DNA from 3 places in the Shinella yambaruensis genome. Region 1 is predicted to be linked to each of the others. Evidence: riboswitches for the same ligand, from Rfam matches in the RefSeq annotation. Region 1 holds a riboswitch; each other region holds the start of a gene.
What was found. A riboswitch is a leader RNA that binds a small molecule or an ion and turns the genes downstream of it on or off. The one in region 1 is predicted to bind cobalamin.
Positions count from the first base shown of each region.

Region 2: linked by a shared signal. The riboswitch ahead of WMC41_RS25285 (ABC transporter substrate-binding protein) and the one ahead of nrdH (glutaredoxin-like protein NrdH) in region 1 are both predicted to bind cobalamin.
Region 3: linked by a shared signal. The riboswitch ahead of WMC41_RS03630 (aromatic ring-hydroxylating oxygenase subunit alpha) and the one ahead of nrdH (glutaredoxin-like protein NrdH) in region 1 are both predicted to bind cobalamin.

Region 1 is NZ_CP150640.1:414,309-416,569, forward strand. Features, by position in the region: gene nrdE (class 1b ribonucleoside-diphosphate reductase subunit alpha) at 1-761, opposite strand, end outside; gene nrdI (class Ib ribonucleoside-diphosphate reductase assembly flavoprotein NrdI) at 758-1,156, opposite strand; gene nrdH (glutaredoxin-like protein NrdH) at 1,166-1,387, opposite strand; cobalamin riboswitch at 1,639-1,852, opposite strand; gene WMC41_RS27780 (acyl-CoA thioesterase) at 1,879-2,205, opposite strand; gene WMC41_RS27785 (acyl-CoA thioesterase) at 2,224-2,261, opposite strand, start outside.
Region 2 is NZ_CP150639.1:623,854-626,114, forward strand. Features, by position in the region: gene WMC41_RS25280 (MurR/RpiR family transcriptional regulator) at 1-695, shown strand, start outside; cobalamin riboswitch at 722-955, shown strand; gene WMC41_RS25285 (ABC transporter substrate-binding protein) at 1,113-2,156, shown strand; gene WMC41_RS25290 (FecCD family ABC transporter permease) at 2,153-2,261, shown strand, end outside.
Region 3 is NZ_CP150638.1:754,839-757,099, forward strand. Features, by position in the region: gene WMC41_RS03625 (DUF6656 family protein) at 1-459, opposite strand, end outside; cobalamin riboswitch at 752-944, shown strand; gene WMC41_RS03630 (aromatic ring-hydroxylating oxygenase subunit alpha) at 1,050-2,261, shown strand, end outside.

The DNA of each region.
Region 1 (2,261 bases):
CCCTGCCGCGCGCCGAGCTGGTTGGCGTAGGAGAACGAGTCTTCCAGCAGTTTCATCACCGGGATGACGCCCGAGGACTGGTTCTCGATCTGCTTGATCGGCGCGCCCATCTCGCGCAGGTTGGTGAGCGAGAGTGCGACGCCCCCGCCGCGCTTGGACAGCTGCAGGGCGGAATTGATGGAGCGGCCGATGCTCTCCATGTTGTCCTCGACACGCAGCAGGAAGCAGGAGACGAGCTCGCCCCGCTGCTTCTTGCCGGCATTGAGGAAGGTCGGCGTCGCCGGCTGGAAGCGGCCGGAAATGATCTCGTCGACGAGGCCGCGGGCAAGCTGCTCATTGCCACGCGCCAGGGTCAGCGCCACCATGCAGACGCGATCCTCGTAGCGCTCGAGGTAGCGCTTCCCGTCAAAGGTCTTCAGCGTATAGGACGTGTAATATTTGAACGCACCGAGGAAGGTCGGAAAGCGGAACTTCCTGTCATAGGCGTGATCGAACAGATCGCGCACGAAGTTGAAGGAATACTGGTCCAGCACCTCCTGCTCGTAATACCCCTCCGTCACCAGGTAATCGAGCTTTTCCCGGAGATTGTGGAAGAACACCGTGTTCTGGTTGACGTGCTGGAGGAAATACTGCTTTGCCGCCAGCCGGTCCTTGTCGAGCTGGATCTTCCCCGTCTCGTCGTAGAGGTTCAGCATCGCGTTCAGCGCGTGGTAGTCCAGCGCCGTGATCTCCGGGGCCTTCGGTGCTTTTTCGAGCGTCATCGTGTCCAAAATCGTTCCAGTCCCTGTCTGACGTTATCGACATCCTCATCCGTCCCGAGCAATTCGAAACGATAGAGGAACGGCACGGCGCATTTCGCGGAGATGATGTTGCCCGCGACGGCATAGCCGGTGCCGAAATTGGTATTGCCGGCCGCGATCACGCCGCGGATCAGGCTGCGATTGCGGGGATTGTTGAGGAAGCGGATGACCGGTTTCGGCACCGCCCCTTTCTCGCCACCCCCGCCATAGGTCGGCGAGACCAGCACGAAAGGCTTTCCCGCCTCCGGCGGCTCCCCGGCCGCATCGACCGGGAGCCGCAGCGCCGCGACCCCGAGCTTCCCGACGAAGCGGTGGGTGTTTTCCGACCGGCTGGAGAAATAGACGAGCCGGGCCATCGCGCGGGGTCAGGCGAGCGCGCTGATCATGTCCGGGCGGAAGCCGGCCCAGTGCTGCTCGCCGGCAACGACGACGGGCACCTGGCGATAGCCGAGACCCTGCACGAGCGCGAACGCATCGGCATCCTCGGAGATATCGACGACGCTGTAGTCGATGCCCTGGCGGTCGAGCGCACGGGTGGTCGCGGTGCACTGGACGCAGGCGGGCTTGGAATAGACGGTGATGGACATGGCTTTCCTCGTGATTTGGCAATCGGGCATCAGGAATCGTTCGGACATCCGCCGATGACCGTTCTTCAGGCTGGAGATGACAGGGGCGGCCGCCCGCGAACGGCCGGACGCGGGGCGCCGCTTACTCGCGCGGAGGAACTGGAAACAAAATCGACATGACTTCACCCCGAGACATTTCTGCGGGGCATCAGGGGAGACGGCGGGGCGGCATCACTCGCGCCCCAACGCTCGCCGACCGGACACCCCGCCCGTGGACGTTCATGCGCGAGGCAGGTCTCCTGGCTTGCGGGTCGCGGCATCCGTTCGCCTTCCCAGGACATACATCCCAGTGGCTTTGTCGAACGAATGCTCACCGCTTACAGTTGCGGGGGCAGCTCCGGATTGACGCAGCATCATGCCGCCCCGGATTCCCGTCTTAGCCTTCGATCCTTTCGAATCGAAGGAACCTCGAACACAAGATATAGTAGACGAGGTAAAAAATGCGTCAACGGCTATGATGGCTTATCAACGGTTTCGTGACGGCCGACGGGAACGGGGCGGTCCTGCCGATCGACCGCGACCATGACGAAACGGCCGTTCGCGGTGCATGTGCGGGTTCCGCTCGTCAGGTCTTCCGACCAGAGCTCGACCGCGACGGTCATCGACGTACGCCCGACGCGGGTCACGGTGGCCATCGTATCCACGATCGACCCCACGGCGACCGGCGCACGGAAATCGACCCGTTCGGAGGCGGCAAGCACCGTGATGCACCGGCCGTGGCGCGTGGCGGCGACGAAGGCGGCCTTGGTCATGGCGGCGAGTGCCTCGCCGCCGAACATGCGGCCGGAACTGTTCGCCTAGTCGGCGAAAACGATATCGCTCGTGCATGTCCCGC
Region 2 (2,261 bases), on a different replicon from region 1:
GGCGCTATCTCCGCCGCATGGGCTTCGACGGGCTCGACGAACTGAAGAGCGAACTGCGCCGCGGCGGCTCCAACCCGGCCTGGGAGGTCAAGGGGCCGGTCGCCTCGCTGGAGCAGGACCGCAAGGAGGGAAAGCTTCTTGCCGGCCTCATCCAGCAGCAGATCGACAATCTCGGCCAGATCTACGCCATCACCAGCGCGCCGGAATGGCAGCAGACGATCGACGCGCTGATCGGCGCAACGGAAGTCTATGTCGCCGCCTATCAGAACGTGCGCGGCATCGCCCAGTATTTCGCCAGCCAGCTTTCCTATACGCGCCCGCGCGTGCAGTTCGTCGACGGCCTCAACGGCACCTATGCGGAACTGCTTGACGGCTCCGTCGAGGGACGGCTGCTCTTCCTGCATGACGTGCGCCGCTTTGCCGCCAAGGCGCGGCCGCTCGCGCTGGAGGCGCGGCGGGCCGGCGTGAAGGTCGTTCTGCTTACCGACGAGTTCTGCCCCTGGGGGCCGGAGGTCTCCGACATCTGCCTCATCGTGCCCGGTTCGCACGGGCCGCTCTGGGACGGCGCGGCCACCATGACCGCCGTCATGGACCTCATGCTCAGCAACATCATCGTCCTGAAGGGCGACGAGGTGAGCGAGCGCGTCGACACGCTCACCCGCCTCCAGGATGTCTTCGGGGATTTCGAGAGCTGAGCGCCTTGACGCTGCCGAGCACGGCGGACTAAGGATGGGGAGACGGTTCCCCGAAGGATGACTCCCAGGGGATTAATAGGGAACACGGTGCGGACGGCCCAACAGGGACCCATTCCGTGGCTGCCCCCGCAACTGTAGGCGGATTGCCGCCTGTCCTTAGGACGCGTCTTCGCGTCATGCCACTGCGGTTTCCCCGCGGGAAGGCAGACAGGCAGCAGATATCCGTGAGCCAGGAGACCTGCCGTCGTCGAGCCAATTTCCAAGTCACGGGCGGGGATGCCCGGAACAGGAGACCCTATGACGACCCTGGCTGCCGGCGACGGCGGAATCCCATTCGTTTTCTCCCGACCGCAATCGACCCGCCTTTGTCGGCGCGTCGGCTGAGCCCGCACGCTTTCACTCATCCGGGAGACACCCATGACCACTCTGCCTGCGGCCGCACGCGCCGCAACCTTCATTTCCGCGCTGGCCGGCGCCGCCGTGCTCGTCCTGTCCTCGGGCGCCGTGCGGGCGGCCGCGACGCAATATCCGCTGACGCTGGAAAACTGCGGCCGCAGCGTGACGTTCGAAAAGGCGCCGGAGCGCGCCGTCTCGCTCGGCCAAAGCACGACGGAAATCCTCTACCTGCTCGGCGTCGGCGAGCGCATGGTCGGCACGGCCGTCTGGATCGGTCCGGTTCTGGCCGGTTACGAGGATGTCAACGCCAAGGTCGAGCGCCTTGCCGACAACGACCCGAGCTTCGAGAGCGTCGTTGCCAAGAAACCGGACCTCGTGACGGCGCAGTTCCAGTGGCATGTCGGCCCGGAGGGCATCGTCGCGACGCCGGAACAGTTCGAGGAGCTGAACATCCCGGTCTATACCTCGCCCGCCGATTGCGTCGGCAAGGACAATTCCGGCGGCGGCGACGGCGTGCGCAAGACCGTCTTCACCATGGACCTGATCTACAAGGAAATCAGCGAGCTGGCGCAGATTTTCGATGTTCAGGAACAAGGTGAGAAGGTCATCGCCGACCTCAAGGCCCGCGAGGCGGCGGCGCGCCAGAAGATCGCCTCGGCGGACGGCAAGCTCTCCGCCGTCTTCTGGTTCTCCAGCGCCGAACTCGACATCGACCCCTATGTCGCCGGCCGCAACGGCGCGCCGGGCTACATCCTGTCGGCGCTCGGCATCCGGAATGTCATCGAGAGCGACGAGGAATGGCCGACGGTCGGCTGGGAAACCATCGCCAAGGCCGATCCGACGATCATCGTCGCCGGCAAGATGGAGCGCCGCCGCTTCCCGGCCGACGATGTCGCCGTCAAGCACCAGTTCCTGAAGTCGGATCCGGTCGCCAGCCTCATGCCGGCCGTCAAGAACGGCCATGTCGTCGACATGGACGCCCAGGCGATGAACCCGACGATCCGCACGATCGAAGGCATCGAGGTGCTCGCCGACGCCGTCGAGAAGGCTGGCCTCGCAAAGTGACGGCCGATCGCCCCATCCTGCTTCGTGCGGGTGCCGCCTTCGCGGCGCTCGTGCTGCTCGCCGCCGCGCTCGGGGTGGGCGCGGCGGTGGGCGAGACGGCCATTC
Region 3 (2,261 bases), on a different replicon from region 1:
GGCCGGCGTGATGGCGACGGCGAAGTACATGCGCTTCGCGGTCTTCGAGATATCGGCGAAGAACTGCTCCTCCTCGCCGATCTCGGCGAAGAAATTGGCCATGTAGAAGGCCCATTGCACGTTCTCGAATTCCGCGAAGCGGGAATTGGCGACGGTGATGTGGCAATAGCCGAGATGCGGCGTCTGGGCGAGCGTGCGGTGGAAGATCAGCTTGGGAAAGCGGATCGACTGGTGGAAGCCGTTGATGCGGTCATGCGTCACGTTACCGGCATTTTCCAGCTTGCGGCCGGTGCGCTCGGCCACCTCCTGGTAGGTGAGGTAACGCTTCTCGCTCGGGCTCCAGGGGAGGTTCCGGTCGATGCGGCCGGTGCGCAGGAATTCGGTATGCACCGCCGGCTTCGGCTGGTTCGCACGCTTGTAGGCGACCGCGTCGTAATAACGGAACTTGGTTTGCTGCACGCGCCGGTACTCCATCCTCGCGCTTCCCTGCGGCAAGTTTATGGAAACCGCGTTAAGCATTCCTTGCCGGGGCGCTCCTGTTTCCTTTGGTACGCCGGGTCGCAATATGGCAAATGTGGCAGCCCGGCGGCCGGCCTGCCTCCGATGCGGTCAGCGTGCCCGTTTAATTTGCATAATTGATTGAAATATATGCAATATTGTGAAGGCCCGTTCGGGCTCCCGCTGTTTTCCTCCTGTCGTCAAATCGGAATGGCATGTCGCTTTCTGGCATGTCATTCGCCGATTCTTGCGCTTAGATAAGGACACTCGAGGTGCCGCCCGAAAAGGCGGAGAATTGGGAAGCCGGTTGAAATCCGGCGCTGCCCCCGCAACGGTGTTGGAGAAAACGCGGCAGGACGCCACTGGACAAGATGTCCGGGAAGGCGCCGCGATGGTCCGCAAGGACGCTCCTCAGCCCGGAAACCAGCCTTGGGCAACGATCGTGACTGGCTGCGGCGGGCGGCCGGGAAGCGTGCAGTCCGTGCGCCTTGCGCCCGGATGCCGTCTCCTTCCGTGCGCCGTATCCCCAATTTGCAATCCGAGGATCCGGCATGGACATTCGCAGCGACGTGCTCCGCAAGCTCAAGAACCGGCGCGAGGGCCATAGCCTCGAGCAGGCCTTCTACATCGACCCCGACCATTACAAGCTGGACCTGGAGACGATCTGGTACCGCGACTGGCTGTTCGTCGGCCATGACTGCGAGATCCCGAAGGCCGGCAACTATTTTACCGTGCAGATCGGCGATTATCCCGTGGTCATCACCCGCGACCGCACGGGCACCGTGCGCGCCCTGCACAATTCCTGCCGCCATCGCGGCTCGCGCGTCTGCACGCAGCACAGGGGCTCCTCGGCCAAGCTCGTCTGTCCCTACCACCAGTGGACCTACGAGCTGGACGGTTCGCTGCTCTTCGCCCGCCACATGGCGGAGGATTTCGACAAGAGCCAGCATGGCCTGAAACGGGTGCACTGCGAGACCGTCGGCGGCTACATCTTCCTCTGCCTGGCCGACGAAGCCCCCGATTTCGCGCCGTTCCGCGCCACGGTCGAGCCCTATCTCGCCCGCCACCGCCTCGGCGAGACGAAGGTCGCCTTCGAAAGCACGATCGTCGAGAAGGGCAACTGGAAGCTCGTCTGGGAGAACAACCGCGAGTGCTACCATTGCGCCGCCAACCATCCCGAACTCTGCCGCACCTACCCCGAGGCGCCGACCGCGACGGGCGTACAGGGCGCCAAGGACGATCCGGTCATCGCCGCGCACTGGGAAAAGTGCGAGGCCGCGGGCCTGCCGAGCGAATTCAGGATGTCGCCGACCGGCCAGTTCCGTGCCGCGCGCATGCCGCTCATCCAGGATGCCGAAAGCTACACCATGTCCGGGGCCCGGGCCGTCCAGCGCCCCCTATCCAATGAGGTGCTGGAAAGCCACATCGGCACGCTGCTGCTCTTCCACTATCCGACGACATGGAACCATGTGCTCGCCGACCACGCCATCACCTTCCGCGTCCTGCCGCTCGGTCCCGAGCTGACGCAGGTCACGACGAAATGGCTCGTCAGCAAGGACGCCGTCGAGGGGGTCGACTACCGTCTCGACGAGCTCACCCATGTCTGGACCGAGACCAACGACCAGGACCGGCGGATCGTCGAGGAAAACGCCTTCGGCATCCGCTCGCCGGCCTACCAGCCCGGCCCCTATTCGCCGGAGGACGAGGGCGGCGTCATGCAGTTCGTCGAATGGTATGCGAATTTCATGATCGACCGGCTCGAC